DNA from 2 places in the Agarivorans sp. QJM3NY_29 genome. Region 2 is predicted to be linked to the other one. Evidence: predicted binding sites of a transcription regulator. Region 2 holds the regulator's gene; the other holds the start of a gene.
What was found. Region 2 encodes MetJ, which represses methionine synthesis genes. Its sites were predicted from a motif close to TAGACGTCTAGACGTCTA; they were not measured.
Positions count from the first base shown of each region.

Region 1: a site for MetJ is predicted at 4,886-4,903, ahead of metK (methionine adenosyltransferase). Genes of this name have one in related genera too.

Region 1 is NZ_CP194036.2:4,032,538-4,042,257, reverse strand. Features, by position in the region: gene ruvX (Holliday junction resolvase RuvX) at 313-741, opposite strand; gene ACRRS0_RS18195 (YqgE/AlgH family protein) at 743-1,306, opposite strand; gene gshB (glutathione synthase) at 1,322-2,278, opposite strand; gene rsmE (16S rRNA (uracil(1498)-N(3))-methyltransferase) at 2,279-3,010, opposite strand; gene ACRRS0_RS18180 (SprT family zinc-dependent metalloprotease) at 3,145-3,612, opposite strand; gene metK (methionine adenosyltransferase) at 3,688-4,839, opposite strand; gene clcA (H(+)/Cl(-) exchange transporter ClcA) at 5,274-6,686, opposite strand; gene tkt (transketolase) at 7,258-9,252, shown strand; gene epd (erythrose-4-phosphate dehydrogenase) at 9,343-9,720, shown strand, end outside.
Region 2 is NZ_CP194036.2:4,469,757-4,479,476, forward strand. Features, by position in the region: gene metL (bifunctional aspartate kinase/homoserine dehydrogenase II) at 1-1,110, opposite strand, end outside; gene metB (cystathionine gamma-synthase) at 1,131-2,297, opposite strand; gene metJ (met regulon transcriptional regulator MetJ) at 2,451-2,750, shown strand; gene ACRRS0_RS20325 (PEP-CTERM sorting domain-containing protein) at 2,855-3,532, opposite strand; gene rpmE (50S ribosomal protein L31) at 4,475-4,687, opposite strand; gene priA (primosomal protein N') at 4,892-7,129, shown strand; gene argS (arginine--tRNA ligase) at 7,303-9,057, shown strand; gene ACRRS0_RS20345 (SPOR domain-containing protein) at 9,060-9,626, shown strand.

The DNA.
Region 1 (9,720 bases), 440 kb from region 2:
CGCTGCGAACCACACCGCTTTCCGTTCATGAGAGGTTTAGCTGTTCTTTATGCGAGCAAGGAGTGAGTGGGAGAGCGCCTCGTATCATACCAATCTAGCTAATTATCAGTTCATTTTGCGGGCCTAAATCAGTGCTAATTACGTTATTCATCTTGTAATTAGATTCACTCGTTACTGCAGTTTATGCCTCGTTATCGACAACTTTATTTTGCGCAATAAATAGGTCATATCATGAATCAGATTGGTAGCAGTGGATCGCGTCCCTTGCTCTCATCGGCTTAAGTTGTTTCGCCGGATTTAAGGCTTAGGCGCTCAAACTTGTTCTGAACACCAGCTTTCAAAGATTAAGGCGGCCGCGAGGCTATCGACAGCACCTTTTTCTAGCGCCTTGTAACCACCTAATTCAAACAGTTTTTCCTTGGCATCAACGGTGGTTAGACGCTCGTCCTGCAGCGCAATGGGATAGCCGAATCGCCCATGTAAGCGATTGGCGAATTTTTTTGCACGGGTGGTCAGCTCCTGCTCACTGCCGTCCATGTTGAGGGGTAAGCCGATAACCAGCAGGTCGGGTAGCCATTGTGCCAGTAGTTTTTCCACCGTTTGCCAGTTGGGGATACCATCCTGAGCTTTGAGCGCTGCCAACGGTTTGCCGCTGGCGGTGAGCTCTTGGCCGATAGCTACCCCGATACTCTTGGTGCCAAAATCAAAGGCTAATACCGAACGTTCTCCAGCTCTTGCCATGTTAGGCGTGCCCCACTTCACTGGACAGTTGCCAAACATCGATCCCCAGGCTTTTGGCTGCAGCCTCCCAGCGTTTATTGCTGGGAACCTTGAAGATGATTTCGCTATTGGCTGGCAGGGTAAGCCAATAATTATCGGCAATCTCTTGTTCTAATTGACCCGCCTCCCAGCTGGCATAACCTAAGGTGACGATGTAATCCGAAGGCTGGGCGTCTGTACCAAGTGTGTCTAATACGTCTTTGGAGGTGGTGACCATCAGATCGTCGCTTACTTTCAAGCTGCTGCTAAAGCCATGCATGGATGAATGCAACACAAATCCACGCTCCAGAGCCACCGGTCCACCTTGGTATACCGGGCGGTCTAGATGCTCTCGATGTACTTCGGTAGCGTCATGTAGTTCGATTTGTGCCAGTAGTGATTCGACCGAGAGATCCACTGGTACATTAATGACTAAGCCCATCGCGCCCTGTTCATTATGCTCACAGATATAAACCACCGCTCGTTTAAAAAACGGGTCATTCAGGCTAGGCATCGCTAATAAGAACTGGTTTTGCAGTGTATTCATGGCTGACCACTTCACTTAGGTTGATACTATAAGTTTAGCTTCAATGGCATCCATTAACTTGCCTGTAATCGAAATATTGAAGGCTGCTTCTATTTCTTTAATACAAGTCGGGCTGGTGACGTTAATTTCGGTGACTTTATCACCAATCACATCGAGGCCGACAAATACCAGCCCTCTGGCTTTGAGTTCTGGGCCAATTGCGTTTGCTATTTTCCAGTCACTCTCTGATAGCGGTTGAGCCACACCGCGTCCGCCCGCGGCTAAATTACCGCGAGTTTCACCTTCTGAAGGGATCCTTGCTAGGCAATAGGGCATCGGCTCGCCATCCACGATTAAGATCCGTTTGTCGCCGTCGACAATTTCAGGAATAAAACACTGAGCCATGCAGTACTCTTGACCGTGGTTGGTTAAGGTTTCGAGGATCACGCCAACATTGGGATCGCCTTGTTTTAAGCGAAATATCGAAGCGCCGCCCATCCCATCCAGTGGCTTCATGATCACATCTTGATGTTGTTGATGGAAAGCTTTCAGACGCTTCATGTCACTGCTGACCAGGGTTGTCGGAGTGAATTCGGCAAACCAGGCGGTAAATAGTTTTTCGTTGGCATCGCGTAAGCTTTGAGGTTTGTTAATGATTAAACAACCTTCGCTCTCGGCGCGCTCCAAAATGTAGGTGGCGTAGATAAACTCGGTATCAAAGGGGGGATCCTTACGCATCAGGATCACATCTAATTCACTTAAACTTTGATCGACTTCTGGGCCTAATTCAAACCAAGACTGGGCATTTTCTTGGACTGCCAAAGGGCGCATAGCGGCTGCTGCGCGACCATTTTCCAGATACAAGTCTTGCATTTCCATGTAATAGATTTGATAGCCACGTGCTTGCGCTTCCATCAACATGGCGAAGCTTGAGTCTTTCTTAATATTGATTTGGGTGATGGGGTCCATCACGATCCCGAGTTTAATACTCATTTATGCTAAGTCTCCAAATTGACATTGCAAAGCCGTTATTGCTGTTAGTGCGGCAGTTTCGGTGCGCAGCACTCGTGGACCGAGTAGGGTCTCTTGAAAGTGATGCTGGTTACAGACCGCAATTTCTTGCTCTGTGAGCCCTCCCTCGGGCCCGATCAACAATCTTACGCCATGCAGCGGAATGGGGAGGGTCTTAATGCTATATGGGGCCTTTGGATGCAAATTCAACTTCATTGCTTGACTGTTTTCACCAGCCCACTGCTCAAAACTCTGTAGTTCGGCGATCTCGGGTACGACACTGCGCCCTGATTGTTCACAGGCGGCAATCGCGATTTTTTGCCATTGTTGGCGTTTTTTCTCAAAACGCTCTTGGTTAAGTTTGACCCCACAGCGCTCACTGGTGAGTGGGGTGATTTTATTGACCCCCAGTTCCACCGATTTTTGAATGGTAAATTCCATGCGGTCACCGCGGGAAATCACTTGTCCTAAATGGATCCTGAGGGGGGATTCGCTGGCATTAAGTTGTTGCGTTAATATTTTTACACTCACCTGCTTCTTGCCGCTACTTTCGATACTTGCGGAGTAATTGTTGCCGTCGCCATTAAATAGCTCTAAGTGTTGGCCTGCTGTCATCCGTAATACTCGACCGACATGGTTGGCGGCCTCGCTATCTAATTCAACGATTTGCTGAACGTTGAGTGGGGAGGGTTGATAAATACGAGGAATACGCATGCTAAGTGTCGGCTCCTGAGCGAGTGAAAATTGAAGCAAATAAGGTTGTTAAGGATAAACTGTTCGTCGCTCGAAGCCTAGCCTGCAAATCGTTGCGGTTGTTAGTGCTGCTCATTTGGCTGGCAAGTTATGGTTTATTGAGCAACCAAGGTTTGTTTACAGCGTTTACATTGATAGCGAGCCCCTTGCAGTACTTTATTATGACGGCGGATCCCCAATTGATGGTTTTGGCACTGGCAGCGATACATCACCGTGCTTAGCTCGAGAGTTTCCAGGGAGTAACGATGGGTGGTTGTAGGTGAGCAGTGGAACACCTGTTGCATCAAGGTTTGCCATTCTTTGCCGTGTGGTTTGATTCGACCATAGAGGGCGTGGCAAATTAGATGAGCCACTTCGTGAGGCACGGTTTGAGCGAGGAAGTGTTGTGGTTGTTGTTGGTAAAAATGCTGATTAAAGCGTAGTCGCCATTGAATTAGGTTGGCGCTGCCCGCAACTTTACTGCGACGTGCCGATAACACGATTTCTGGTCGTGTAAATGCACGTTGATAGAAGCGTTCTGCTTGTTGAAAGCAAGCTTCAACCTGTTGCGAAAGTTGTTGCACCTTAAGATCCAAAAAGCCGAAAGGATAATCGCTGATTATACGCTTTCGGCTGCTTCAAGCTAGTGAAGCTTGGGTTTATAGGCCAGCATCGGCTTTCAGGGCTTCGGCTTTATCGGTTTGTTCCCATGGGAACTCGTTGCGACCAAAGTGACCATAAGCGGCTGTGGCTTGATAGATGGGGCGCTCCAGGTCGAGCATTTTCAAAATACCATAAGGGCGAAGGTCGAAATGCTTGCGTACCAAGGCAATCAATTTGTCTTCAGCGAGTTTACCACTACCAAAGGTTTCGATACTAATAGAAGTCGGCTCGGCGACTCCAATCGCATAAGACACTTGAATCTCACAACGCTCTGCTAAACCTGCTGCGACAATATTCTTGGCGACATAACGGCCTGCATAAGCGGCACTACGATCCACTTTTGATGGATCTTTACCGGAGAAAGCCCCCCCGCCATGACGCGCCATGCCGCCATAGGTATCCACAATGATCTTACGGCCAGTTAAGCCACAGTCGCCCATTGGCCCACCAATGACAAAACGACCTGTGGGGTTGATATGGTACTGGGTTTTGTCATTGAGCCACTGTGCTGGAAGCACTGGTTTAATGATTTCTTCCATTACCGCTTCACGCAAATCTTCGGTGGAAATGCTGTCGCAATGTTGGGTCGAAAGGACTACTGCATCGATCCCGGTAATGATGCCATTCTCATAAGCAAAGGTAACTTGAGATTTTGCATCTGGGCGCAACCAGCTTAAGACTCCATTCTTGCGAACCTCTGCTTGGCGTTTGACTAGTAGGTGAGAGTAGGTAATAGGTGCTGGCATAAGCACATCGGTTTCGTTGGTCGCATAACCAAACATTAAACCTTGGTCTCCGGCACCTTGTTCTTCTGGTCGAGCACGGTCAACGCCTTGGTTGATGTCTGGAGATTGTTTCCCAACCACGTTTAATACCGCACAAGAATCTGCATCGAAACCCATGTCGGAGTGGGTATAACCGATTTCTCGTACCGTTGAGCGAGCTAATTCTTCAATATCCACCCAGGCTGAGGTTGTGATTTCCCCGCCAACCATCACCATGCCCGTTTTGACGTAAGTCTCACAAGCTACACGGGCTTTGGGATCCTGGGTTAAAATTGCGTCCAATACAGCGTCAGAAATTTGATCTGCAATTTTGTCTGGATGCCCTTCAGACACTGATTCTGAAGTAAACAAGTGTGTAGTCATGTGATTGGACTCTCTTAGAATGTAATGTTGATGACGTATAGATGGATGACCATCTGGACGTCTATTCTAGTTTCGCTGACTTTATTTTTCCACTCTATTCGCTCATTAAATCATGAATCTGCGAATAATCTGTGAGAATGGCTACCCTCGCGACTGAATCAGGGGGCTTGCAGCAATACTGTTACCGGGCTTAAAGCCCACTTTACTGATGATTTTTATTTGGGAAGCGCTGAATCAAATGTTATGTACCATATAACAAGTCGCTGCTGAGTGTTGCCGACGAGGGACGAAAAGAACAAGCTCAGCAATTGTGCTATCGTTCTTGGCGATGACTTTAACTTTGGGCTCGTGCTTTCCGATGTGATGGCTGTATATCTGGGTCATTTACTATTTTGAACCGTAATGCCTGATCCTTACGCACAGCGATTGCGAGTTTAGCTTGTTTTACTATCCTCGTGACTTTCGTTGATCTGACGTTTGATTTCAGGATTGTTACGCAGTGATTGCTTCAATAGTTCAGAATATAGTGATTTCCCTTTCAAGGCTTGGGCAATGAAGGTCGCTCCTAAACAAGTAACCAGTAACGGCAAAATGAGCTGGTAGTTATCGGTCATCTCAACCACTAAAATGATGCCAGTGACTGGCGCTCGAACTGTTGCGGCAAACAGAGCCCCCATGCCAGCAATGGCAAAGATGCCTGGTTCAGGAACCAGGTCAGGAAAATAACTTGCCATTAAGCTGCCATATGCTAATCCAAGCAGAGTGCCCAGTGCGAGCATGGGAGAGAATACTCCCCCAGGTGCAGCCGAACCAAAACTCGCAATGGTCGTAAATAAGCGAAGCACAAACAATAACAGGCAAACACCCCAAACAATTGGATTTCTAAACAACTCGGTGATGAGTTCTACTCCGCCGCCGGTGATATCGGGAACCAAGCTTTGCAGGGTCGCAAATACTGCACCAAATGCCGCACCTGTCATCACGATCCGCGAAATTCGGTTTTTTTGGAGCTGTTGTACTTTAGCCGTGGTACTCAAGACCCAACGGTTAAAGTTAACGCCAACAATACCAAAAATAATTCCTAGTAAAGCGAATAACCACAGAGAGTTGAGTGCTGGAATCGAAAAGTTCGGAATATCCATCACTGCCGATTGGCCATGAATCGAGCGCATCACAATGGTTGCCGCGGCGCTAGACAAGGTGACGCATTTGAATGAGGTAATGCTATAGCGAAATTGCGGCCGCATCTCTTCAATTACAAATAGCACGCCGGCCAAAGGGGCGTTAAAGGCGGCCGCTAAACCAGCGGCAGCACCCGCCGCTGTTAAGATATGGGTGGCGTGTTGATAACGTTTGGCCCTGCCGGCAAACATTCGACCTACCGAACCACCGATTTGAATCGAAGGACCTTCTCTTCCAAGTACCATTCCGGAACTGATGGTGAGCGCCCCAGCGAAGAACTTTATCGGTAGCACTCGACGCCAACGGATATCATGTAAGCCATCCAGAGCGCCTTCTAAGTGCGGGATCCCGCTTCCTGAAGCTTCCGGCGCAAAGCGAGCCGTTAACCAAAATCCCAAGGCGGTGATCAGAGCGCCAATCAAGGCACCTGCGATAATACTTAAGAAAGGACTTAGCGAAGCGCTCTCGACTAAGTGAATCCGAAAGTCACCAACCCAATTAATCAGTTCTTCAAACATCGCGATCACTAAACCGACGGTTGCGCCAACAAAGCCAGAAAGAGCAATCAGAACCATGTAATCGTATTGGGTGGTAAAGAATTTAGGGGTGGTTCGGTGCTTGATTAATCCACCTTGAAAAAACCGAAAGTTGGGAGACTTAGGCATTTTAAATCTAAAACCTTAATAGCAAGAATGACTTCAACGTATGAATAATTATTCATACGTCCATAAAATTAATCAGCGCTTAGTTGGGGTGAAAGTAAATCACCATGCTGTTTCGTTGGTGCCGACTCAGCGGTTCAAACATATAAAATAAGCTCTTGTCGCAGGTAACGGATGACGAAAATGAATTAAGGGGTGGAGAGGCGTAGAAGCCGATAACTCATCTATCAAAGGAATAATCCGTTATTGCTAATCATTTAATGTTTGATTGTGTTGTCACCACTCCAGAGCGAGGAGTGTGTAACTAGGTTACGTGCTTTTGCGACAGGTTGGTATGATTTTAATCAAAAAAACGTGATCGGTATCACTTAGACATTTTTGCGTTGGGACATTGTCTCTTCGGTTCTGTTATTTGCGCCATTATTTTGAGTAATTGTCCACGTGAGTACTCAATAAGTGGAACTCAGCCATAAATTTACCGATTCTTTTTAGATAATTATTGAGTAACATCGTTGACTTTGTGACAATACGCGCCTCTCGATACCCTATAGCCTATAATTTGCAGGAGAAATTCATGTCTTCTCGTCGTCAACTCGCCAACGCCATTCGTGCTTTAAGTATGGATGCAGTTCAGCAAGCTAACTCTGGTCACCCTGGAGCCCCCATGGGAATGGCTGATATTGCTGAAGTGCTATGGCGCGACTTTTTGAAACATAACCCGAATGACCCAAATTGGGCAGATCGTGACCGCTTTGTTCTATCGAATGGTCATGGCTCGATGTTGTTGTATTCTCTACTGCATCTTTCTGGTTATCAACTGCCTATCGAAGAACTAAAAAACTTTCGCCAATTACATTCTAAAACGCCAGGCCACCCAGAATATGGTTATGCGCCGGGTGTAGAAACCACTACCGGTCCGCTTGGTCAAGGTCTTACCAACGCTGTGGGTATGGCTTTAGCAGAAAAAATATTAGCGGCTCAATTCAACAAAGATGGTTTTCCTGTGGTTGACCATTATACCTACACCTTTCTCGGTGATGGCTGCTTGATGGAGGGGATCTCTCACGAAGCTTGTTCACTTGCTGGTACTCAAGGTTTAGGTAAATTGATTGCCTTTTGGGATGACAATGGCATTTCGATTGATGGTGATGTCGAAGGTTGGTTTACCGACGATACCGTGAAACGTTTCGAAGCTTACGGTTGGCATGTGATTGGTGGTGTCGATGGCCATGATAGCGACGCAATTGCGGCTGCGATTACGGCAGCCAAAGCTGAAACAAGCAAGCCAACCATGATTTGTTGTAAAACTGTGATTGGTTTTGGTTCACCGAATAAATCGGGTAGCCACGATTGTCACGGTGCACCACTTGGTGCTGACGAAATAGCGGCTGCTCGTGAATTTTTAAATTGGCCCTATGCTGCTTTTGAAATTCCTCAAGATATTTATCAAGCTTGGGATGCAAAAGAGGCTGGTGGCTCATCACAATCAGAGTGGAATCAGTTATTTGCTGGCTACGAAGCTGCTTACCCAGCACTTGCGGCCGAGTATAAACGTCGTATGAACGGCGACTTACCAAGTGATTGGACAGCATTTGCTGATTCGTATATTGCTGATTTACAAGCTAACCAAGCTAAAGTCGCGACGCGTCAGTCTTCACAAAAAACCTTAGAAGCTTTTTGTCCTAAATTGCCTGAATTACTGGGTGGCAGCGCAGATTTGGCTCCGTCTAATCTTACGATGTGGTCTGGTTCTCAAGCGGTGACTGCTGAGGACGCTTCCGGTAACTATATGCATTACGGTGTGCGTGAGTTTGGTATGTCGGCAATCATGAATGGTGTGACCTTACATGGTGGTTTAAAAGCTTACGGTGCGACTTTCTTAATGTTTATGGAATACGCACGTAATGCCTTACGCATGGCTGCATTAATGAAGCAACCGACTATTTTTGTGTATACCCATGACTCGATCGGTTTGGGTGAAGATGGTCCAACTCACCAAGCGGTAGAACAAACTGCGAGTTTACGTTTAACCCCCAACATGAGCACTTGGCGTCCCTGTGACTCGGTAGAGTCAGCGGTTGCTTGGCGTCATGCGATTGAACGCAAAGATGGCCCAACATCGTTAATCTTTTCTCGTCAGGGTTTGGCACCGCAAGCGCGTGATGCTCAACAACTGGCTGATGTTGCTCGTGGTGGTTATGTATTGAAAGATTGTGCTGCTACGCCAGAACTTATTTTGATTGCAACGGGTTCCGAAGTTGAACTTGCCGTGGCTGCTTATGAAGAACTGAGCGCTGCAGGTAAGGCTGTTCGAGTAGTTTCTATGCCAGCAACAGATGTTTTTGATGCGCAATCAGCCGAATATCGTGAATCTGTATTGCCTTTCGCAGTCCGTAAACGAATTGCAGTTGAAGCGGGTATCGCCGATTTCTGGCATAAGTATGTTGGTTTCGATGGAAAGGTCTTAGGAATGACCACCTTTGGTGAGTCTGCGCCAGCGGGTGAGCTATTTAAGTTGTTTGGCTTCACTCAAGAGAACCTCGTGAAGATGGCTAACGAACTGTTGTAAGACAGTCGTTAGTTATTATTTATGAGTAAAACCCTCTGAATTATAGAGGGTTTTTTGTTTTGTTGCTTATTTATGGAAATGCAAAATACTATGCAGCATCATCCTATTCGGGTCGCTATTAATGGTTTTGGCAGAATTGGCCGAAGTGTGCTTAGAGCGTTATTTGAGTCTCAGCGACAAGCTCAGATCCAAGTGGTGGCGATTAACGAGTTAGCTAGTCCAGAGGCTATGGCTCATTTACTTAAGTATGATTCTACCCACGGTACTTTTGCTGAACATGTCTCGCTACAGGGGGAATGTTTATCAGTGGCTGGTCAGCAGATCCAGCTGCTGCATAACCGTGAACCAAGTGCTTTGCCGTGGGCTGAGTTTAAGGTGGATATCGTGCTGGAGTGCACCGGACGTTTTAGTTCAGTCGCTGATGCGCAAATGCATATTGACGCTGGCGCTAAAAAAGTATTGTTCTCT
Region 2 (9,720 bases):
CTGGTCAATCTTGGTCAATGCCTCCGCAACGAGCTCGCGCGTGTAGGCCATCCGTAGCGAGCCAGTTTCAGTATGTTTATGACGCGTGGTCGGGGCCAGCTGCACACTTGCCAACGCACTTAACAGCGCGCTGGCATTTTGCTGGAAATGTTCAGTAAATGTCAGCTCTAACAACACCACGTCATCCACCGAGGTGACTATTTTTGCGGCGGTTTTTTTGGCTTCTTTCCGATGGATTTGAGTTTGTCCATCATTGGGAGCATAACTACAACGTAAGCTTAAGCGTTGCCGAGAGCGAGCCAGCGGCTCTAGCGTTCGAGCATGAAGTACCGAGGTACCAATCCTTGATAATTCAGCTGCTTCATTTAAAGCTAAATGATCTAACAAATGAGCATCTTTCACTAAGCGCGGATCGGCACTGTAAATTCCCGCAACATCACTCCAAATCGTGGTCGAGACAGCATCGGCTAAAGCCGCCAATTCGGTTGCAGAGTAATCACTGCCATTACGCCCAAGCGTCACCGTGCGTTGTTCGCTATCACTGCAAATAAAACCTGTCACCACAATTCGGCAAGCGGGTTTATCCGCTAAACACGCCGCCAACAAAGGGGTGCTGCGCGCAACATCTACCTGCGGTTGGGCCGCTAATTCGGCTTTGAAAAACTGTCGTGAATCCATCCACTCCGCAGCACAGTCTTGTTCGCTTAAAAGGGCGGCCAATAATCTTGCTGACCAACGCTCACCATAAGAGAGCAGTTCGTTAATGATAAAGGCATTAATATCCGCCTCTAGCAAATGAGCAATTCGTCGATGCTCTGCGACAAGCTCTCGCTCGATCACTTGCGCCCTCGATTCACTCAATAAATCCTTAACTAGCTGCGCCTGAAACTGAATCAAAGCGGCTAAAGCTTCCGCAGCGGCATTATCGGCTTGTTTCGCCAAATCAATGATATTCAACAAACGATTGGTGGTTTTACCCGCAGCCGATACCACAATGAGATCTTGCGCTTGCGAATGCTGCGCAACAATACCCGCCACTCGTTTGAAACAGCTAGCGTCAGCGAGGCTACTGCCACCAAATTTATGGACATGTCTATTAACTACCGACATGAAGTTCTCCTGTACAACTTTTAGCCAAACGAAAGATTGGCAAATGCCTGCTGTAAATCATTCACTAAATCTTCCGCTTCTTCTAAACCAACCGATACCCGTAACAATTGCGCCGATATTCCCGCTTCGGCCAATGCCTCTGGCGACATTGCCGCGTGGGTCATAGTTGCTGGATGAGCGATTAAACTCTCTACCCCGCCCAAAGACTCAGCCAAAGAAAACAACTGTAAGCCTTTCAGAAATTTCACCATTTGAGTTTCATCTAGCGCAACTTCAAAGCTTAACATAGCTCCAAAGCCAGATTGTTGTTGTTGGGCTAACGCATGACCGGGGTGCTCTGCTAAGCCGGGATAATAAATCGCAGACACCAAAGGCTGCTGCTGCAGGCATTGAACAATAGTTTGAGCATTGTGTTGGTGAACATTCATCCGAGCTTTCAGAGTTCTTAAGCCCCGCAGAGTTAAATAGGAATCAAAGGCTGAGCCTGTTAAACCTAGACAATTCGCCCACCAGCTCAAGCTTTCTGCCAATAACTCAGTTTTTGCCACAACCATACCCGCCACCACATCAGAGTGACCATTAATATACTTAGTCGCCGAATGCACCACAATATCGGCCCCCAGTAAAATTGGATTCTGTAATACAGGCGACAAAAACGTATTATCCACAACTACCAAAGCCCCCACAGCATGCGCTTGTTGAGCTATTTTTTGAATATCCACAATCCGCAATAACGGGTTGCTGGGAGTTTCTAACCAAATTAACTTTGGTTGCTTGGCGAGGGCGGTTTGCAAGCTCTCGCTATCATTTTGATCGATAAACTCGACTTCAAAGGCCTGCTTCTTCGCCAAACTGTCAAACAGGCGATAACTTCCGCCATAACAATCGTGCGGTGCGATCAGCAAATCGCCAGGCGCTAACAAAGCGGTCACTAAATGAACGGCCGACATGCCGGTATTGGTGATCACCGCCCCTGCACCATGCTCTAGGTTGGCAATCGCATCGGCTAATATTTGACGGGTTGGATTACCAGAGCGACTGTAGTCAAACTGCCGCTTTTGCTTAAAATCGGCGAAACTATAATTACTCGACAAATAAATTGGCGGAACCACCGCTCCGTGTTGGCTATCACTCTCAATACCACTGCGAACCGCAATGGTGGCGGCGTGAAGATCTTTTAATGACATGTGTTCACTGACTCCCTCTAATTATGCTGCCACTTTACCACTCCCCGTAAAGACGTCAACACTTCTAGACGTCTAAATGTCTTTGCTCTTGGATTGCTAAGTGGCTTTTCCCCCGTTACAATAGGGTTTCTTTGGTTTGGTGTGTATTCAAGTATGTCGACAGATTGGAATGGTGAGTGGATCAGCCCTTATGCTGAACACGGAAAAAAAAGCGAACAAGTAAAAAAAATAACGGTATCAATACCTTTAAAAGTATTGAAAATACTGACCGATGAGCGTACTCGTAGACAAATTAACAATCTACGACACGCCACCAACAGCGAGTTGCTCTGCGAAGCATTTTTACACGCTTACACTGGGCAACCCCTGCCCGATGATGCCGATCTACAAAAAGATAGACCCGACCCGGCCTTAGAAAAAGCCACCGAAGCTGAATTGGATAAAGAAGATTAAGATTTTGCAAAGCCGCTCATTGAGCGGCTTTTTTGTTAAATACTAGACAAACACTTTTGAATAAGCTCACTTATCTTGCAGGAACAACCGCCCACGGCAGAGAGTTAAGCACTTGCTTGTACTTTATATGACTTTTTATTTCGTCTAAACATACATAAGCCAGCAATACCAAATGCCGCAAGAAATATCGTGGATGGCTCGGGAACAGATGAAACACTAATGTTATCGAAACTTTGACCGAGTCTGTTATTAAACAAGCCAACTTGTCCTTGGCTGTACAAACTGCTGGTTAAGGTAGTGACCAAAGTACCATTCACAAATGCTGAGTAGGTATCTCCGAACACATCGATTTTTAAATGAATATCACTTTTAGATGGGAATAATGCACCAGAATGCTTTAAAGCTGGTGAATTGCCACCATTTACGAATTCGTGCCAGTAAACCCCGGTACCTCCACCACCAAGACCTCCTGTGATTAAGGCTATTCCGTTAAAAAGCCCCCCATTGTATGAACTACGAAGAACTACACCGCCATCCCATACATCATTAATATCCAATTCAACAGAAAAATCCCTTAAATCTGTCGGTAACAAGCTAAATGCTTGATTCCCTGATGTAGACTGGTATGCACCACCTTTATCATTCCAGCTACCCTGTTCATTTCCCCATAAAGGAGATGCGGCAGAATCAAAATCATCTGTAAATATGACTGCCGCAATGCTTGACCCAGCAATCGACCAGATTAAAATAACCTTAACTACAAATTGAAAATATATTTTCATTGCAAAAATTCCTTTTAATTGTTTAATTCTAAATTACGACTGTTGACACTGCTATATAACGTCCCAACACAATCCTTCAAAAATTCAATATGGTTTTCTCCCTCTAAATAAAGAAACTATATCTACAGATTCATTCCGCTTAAACATTCTCAAAAAAAACATAACCTATTGAATTTAAAGTGCATGTCAATAAAAACATTATAATAAGAAAGGTTATGTGAATTTAAAAACATAGAGGCGACTACTTTTACTCAATCACCTTAGATAGAAAGGGCGTTGTTGCAGGGCAAACAGCTTCGCAATAACCCCTGAGCTACAAGGTCGTCTAGACAATGCAATTCAGTAATCCATTCGACATAACTACCAAGTTGCTTATTATTCACTTGCAACTACGGTTCTTAGCGAAAATGGAATTATGTTTTAATAATAAGAATGATACTACTCTACACTGCCCCTGATTTTTCTCTCAGGATGCACGAGCACAGAAACAAGCTCTGAAATCTCTTCAACTATTCTCGATTACGGAATATATGGACAGTCAAGAATTACAAAGGAACGCCCTGAAAAAATATTCCAAATAACGCAGTGCTGTCAGGGAAGAGAGGTAAAGTGACCCTACAAGCAACTGATATTCCCGCACAGATCGGTACAACTTTTTACTACTGTTTCGAAATAAAAGTCTAAGAAAGAGAAATTGAACTGACAAAACTATACCTGCCCAAAAATGGTGGATGGCAACGACAAGCATTATAGATCTAGCTATATGGCAAAACCCTAAAACTCAAAAAAGGTAAAGCGACTTTCTGAAAAACGATTTGAGCGAAAATAAATACAAATCTGCTATGAGCAAAATTGCTTTATATCTCATTCGCATCATGACCAGACACAAAAAAAGCGCCTTTCGGCGCTTTTTCTTTACTGTAAAGCTTAAATAAGGCTGGCTTATTTTTTGCCCAATACAGCGAATTTTTTGTTGAAACGATCAACACGACCACCAGTATCAACGTTACGTTGCTTACCAGTGTAGAATGGGTGACATTTGTCACATACGTCTAGGAACATAGTACCAGTACGAGTCGATTTAGTTTCGATTACGTTACCGCAAGAACAAGTCGCAGTAAGTAGTTCGTAAGTTGGATGGATATCAGTTTTCATGGATTACCTCAATACTTGGGCCGCGTCGCCATTTGATCACCACTATTGGCACCAAACACCACACGAAAGCAACTCTATCAGAGCCTATAAATTTTAGGTGGCGGATCATATAGGATGGCTCCGCGCTTAGCAAGTATTCAAGGTCTATTCGCGGATAAAAAACACCAGCGACTTCATTTGCCCCATGCATAGTCAAGCTTTAGAATGAGGCAGGGTTTTTCATGGGTTCATAAATTTGTGTTAATTGTTCGTGTTGCTTTAGCAATTCCATTGCGTCGACTATTTGATTATCGAGTATCCGATGACTCGGCAATACCAGTGATCGGTGCCCGGGTCAAAGTCCCCTTTGGTAAAGGTGAAAAAGTTGGCTTGGTGGTGGAGCATCCCGATGATAGTGACATCGATAGCGACAAATTAAAAACCATTAGCCAAATTGTCGATCAACAGGCCTTACTTCCCGCGAGTCTATTTAAACTATTAAATTGGGCCAGCAGCTACTATCACCATAGTTTGGGTGACGTACTGAGCCAGGCCTTGCCCAGCCTGTTACGTAAAGGCGAACCCGCACAGGCCAAAGCGATTGTCGCCTGGCGCCTTAGTGAACAAGGCAAGCAAGCTAAGCTCGCAGAATTTAAGCGTGCTCCCAAGCAAGGTGTAGTCATTGGCGCGCTGCAACAACAAGCCGATTTTCAATTAAACGATGAACAAGCCAAACAACGAGACTTCTCGCGTTCTGCGCTCACCGCCTTACAGCAAAAAGGCTTGCTAGAAAAAGTCACAGCACGCGCAACCGTGCCAGATTGGACTCAACAACAGACCAACAAAAGCCAAGCCTTGCAGCTCAATCCTGAGCAAGCAATTGCGGTAGCGGCCATCAACCAAAGCCTATCGAGCTTTCAGGCCTTTCTCATTGAAGGTATTACCGGATCCGGTAAAACCGAAATCTATCTCAATGTAATTGCCGAAGTTCTGGCGAAGGGCCAGCAGGCTTTAGTTCTGGTTCCCGAAATTGGCCTCACGCCACAAACCTTGGCTCGTTTTGCCGAACGCTTCGAAGTTCCAGTTTATGCGATCCACTCGGGCCTGAATGATAGTGAAAGGCTTAGTGCTTGGCTCAAGGCGAAGCAAGGCGAAGCTGGCATCATCATTGGCACCCGATCGGCGGTGTTCACTCCGATGGCCAAGCCTGGCGTAATCATCATCGATGAAGAGCACGATAGCTCCTTTAAGCAACAAGACAGCTTTCGTTACCACGCCCGCGATTTAGCCATTGTACGCGCTCGATTAGAACAAATTCCTATCATCTTAGGCTCGGCCACACCTTCGTTAGAGAGCCTGCACAATGCCCTGAGCGGCCGTTATGTTCATCTACAACTCAAACAACGAGCAGGTAATGCAGTATTAGCCAAGCAACAATTGCTGGATATTCGCCATCAACCGCTCAACTCGGGGCTTTCTCCCGCCTTAGTGAAAGCAATGCGCATGGAGCTAAAGGCTGGTCGTCAGGTGATGCTGTTTTTAAATCGCCGAGGTTACGCGCCAGCCCTGCTCTGTCATGAGTGCGGGCACGTCTGTGAGTGTGAACGCTGCGAGTCATATTTTACCTACCATCAGCAGCCCCGTCACTTGGCCTGTCATCACTGTGGCAGCCAACAACCGGTGCCACATCAATGCCAACAGTGTGGTTCCACCAATCTGGTCACCACTGGCCTTGGTACCGAACAACTGCAAGAGGCCTTACTGGAGATCTTCCCAGAATATAAAGTGGCACGGATCGACCGAGACAGTACACGACGCAAAGGCAGCTTGGAGCAATTGTTGGAACAGATCCATAACAATCACTATCAAATTTTGCTGGGAACCCAAATGCTGGCCAAGGGACATCACTTCCCTAATGTAACCTTAGTTGCCCTACTCGATATCGACCATGCCTTGTTCTGTTCCGACTTTCGGGCCCCAGAACGCCTGGCCCAACTATATGTGCAGGTAGCTGGCCGAGCAGGGCGCGCCAACTTAGAAGGGAAAGTGATGTTGCAATCTCATCACCCTGAGCATGAACTGCTGCAAGACTTGATTAATAATGGTTACCAACACTTTGCGCGCTTTGCCCTTAATGAACGCAAAGACACCGAACTTCCCCCTTTTAGCTTTCAAGCGCTATTTCGCTTAGAAGCAGTGGATGGTCAGGCGGTGCATGACTTAAGCCAGCAGCTCTATCAACTAGCCCAGCCACTACAGCAGGCGAATAGCTGGGTTTTTCCTCCCTGCCCAGCGCCACAAGCACGTCGCGCAGGAAAATTTCGGATGCAACTATTAATTCAAGCGGAACAGCGCACCAGCCTACATCAGCTTATCCATCGGCTGTTACCACAATTGGAGAACTTAAAACTCAGCCGTAAAGTTCGTTGGTCCTTAGATATAGACCCTTATGATATGCAGTAATCACACGCCTCTTTACGCAAAGCAGCAACATCAACAACCAAGCGCGTAGCGATTTGCTCCAATCAAATCAAATCACACCGAATTAGCCTAGATAAGAGATAGTTTTCAGCGGCAATTGTCGGTAAAATGCCCGCCTTGTACATTTTATTTACGCGAGATTGGTGTCAACCTACATGAAAGAGCTTATTCAACAACTTCTGGAACAAACGGTCATTGCCCTGAAACAACAACAGGTGCTCCCTGAAGGATTCGAACCTCGGATCCAAGTTGACCGAACCAAGGATAAAGCTCACGGCAACTTAGCGACCAACCTTGCCTTAATGGCCGCCAAACCCGCTGGGAAAAATCCTCGTGAACTAGCTCAGTTGATTGTCGATAATTTACCAAGTTCGACACTCATCGATAAAACCAGCATTGCCGGCCCAGGTTTCATTAATTTCTATCTTAATAATGATTGGCTGGTCTCTCAAATTGAAGCCATGTCGAGCTCTCCTTCGGCGAATGTAAAATTGGCAGAACAAGCACAAACCGTTGTGGTTGACTACTCTGCGCCAAACGTTGCGAAAGAAATGCACGTGGGCCACCTGCGTTCTACCATCATTGGTGATGCGGTGGTTCGCACCCTAGAGTTTTTAGGCCACAAGGTGGTTAGAGCCAATCACATCGGCGACTGGGGAACTCAATTTGGCATGTTAATCGCCAACTTGGAAGAAGTTGAAAAACGCGGTACTGACGCAGGCGATATTGAATTAGCCGATTTAGAAGTGTTCTATCGTGAATCTAAAGCGCGTTACGACAGCGATGAAGCTTTTGCCAAGCGCGCGCGCAACTACGTGGTGAAACTGCAAAGTGGCGATGAATACTGTAATACCATGTGGCGCAAACTGGTCGACATCACTTTGAATCATAACCAATCTGTTTACGACCGTTTAAATGTATCGCTAACTAAAAACGACGTGATGGGCGAAAGCATGTATAACCCCATGCTGCATGATGTGGTTCGCGACTTAAAGCAACAAGGTTTAGCAGTTGAAGACAACGGGGCAACCGTGGTTTACCTCAACGAATACAAAAATAAAGATGGCGACCCAATGGGCGTGATCATTCAGAAAAAAGATGGTGGTTTTTTGTACACCACCACCGATATAGCCTGTGCTAAATACCGTTACCAAGACTTAAATGCCGACCGAGTTTTATATTTTATCGACTCCCGTCAGCATCAACATCTAATGCAAGCCTGGAACATTGTGCGCAAAGCTGGTTATGTGCCAGAGTCGGTGCCACTAGAACATCACGCCTTTGGCATGATGCTAGGCAAAGATGGCCGCCCCTTCAAAACCCGCAGTGGCGGTACCGTGAAGCTGGTCGATTTACTAGAAGAAGCGGAACAGCGAGCACAAGTTATTGTGGCTGAAAAGTCTCGAGATCTGGATGCGGAGCAACAACTAGAGGCCGCCAAAGCAATCGCGATGGGCGCGGTGAAATACGCCGATTTATCGAAGAACCGTACCACCGACTACATCTTCGATTGGGAAAACATGTTGGCCTTCAACGGCAATACCGCACCGTACTTGCAATATGCTTATACTCGGATCCAATCTATTCTTCGTCGCTCAGCAATCGACCTCGACAGCCTTGAGCAAAACATTATATTGGCTGAAGAAGCCGAAATCGCTCTCGCACAAAAATTAATTCAGTTTAGCGATGCGGTCAACAATGTAGCCGATAAAGGTATGCCACACATGATGTGTAATTACCTCTACGAGCTCGCGGGTGCATTTATGACTTTCTATGAAGCTTGCCCAATCCTTAAGGACGATGTTGAGAGCGAGGTGAAACATAGTCGTCTGCGCTTAGCAGCTTTAACAGCGAAAGTGTTAGATCAAGGTCTTTCATTATTAGGGATCGAGACTTTGGATCGGATGTAAACATGGCAAAGGACTATGTAGGGCGCAGCAAGCCTAAGAAAAAACCCGCGGCTAGATCTAGCCGCGCGGTCAGTCATCAAAAACGCTTCCCCTTCGCCTTAGCTCTCGCGGTGATCGCAGCGATCGTGGGTTTCTCGGTATTGCTATTTAATATTAAAGGTAGCGCGCCCACGCCAGCTCCCGAGCTCAGCGAGTTGGTAAACCCACAACCCATCGCAAAGCCAAAGGCCAAAGCAAGTCTGCCAGAGCCACCAAAAGAGCGGAGCTATGTTAAAGAGCTAGAACACAAGCAAGTAGAAGTTGAGCCGGCCGCCAAACCAAGCCAGCCGGCCATCCCTTACCAAATGCAGTGTGCTTCTTTCCGTAGCCGAGACCGCGCCGAAGAGAGTAAAGCCTTAATTGCCTTTGCAGGCCTGGAAAGTCAAATTAAGCGCACCGAAGGGGAAAATGGCGCCTGGTATCGCGTGGTGTTGGGCCCCTATCCCACCAAGCGAGATGCTGAACGAGATCGGCATATATTACAACGCGCCAAAATCAATGGTTGCCAAATTTGGCATTGGAGCTTTTAAGTAGGGAGCTTTTAAGTAGGGAGCTTTTAAGACATCCAAACTATATACAAGCCAACAGAGATGTTGGCTTTGATTGATACTAAAGCATATATGA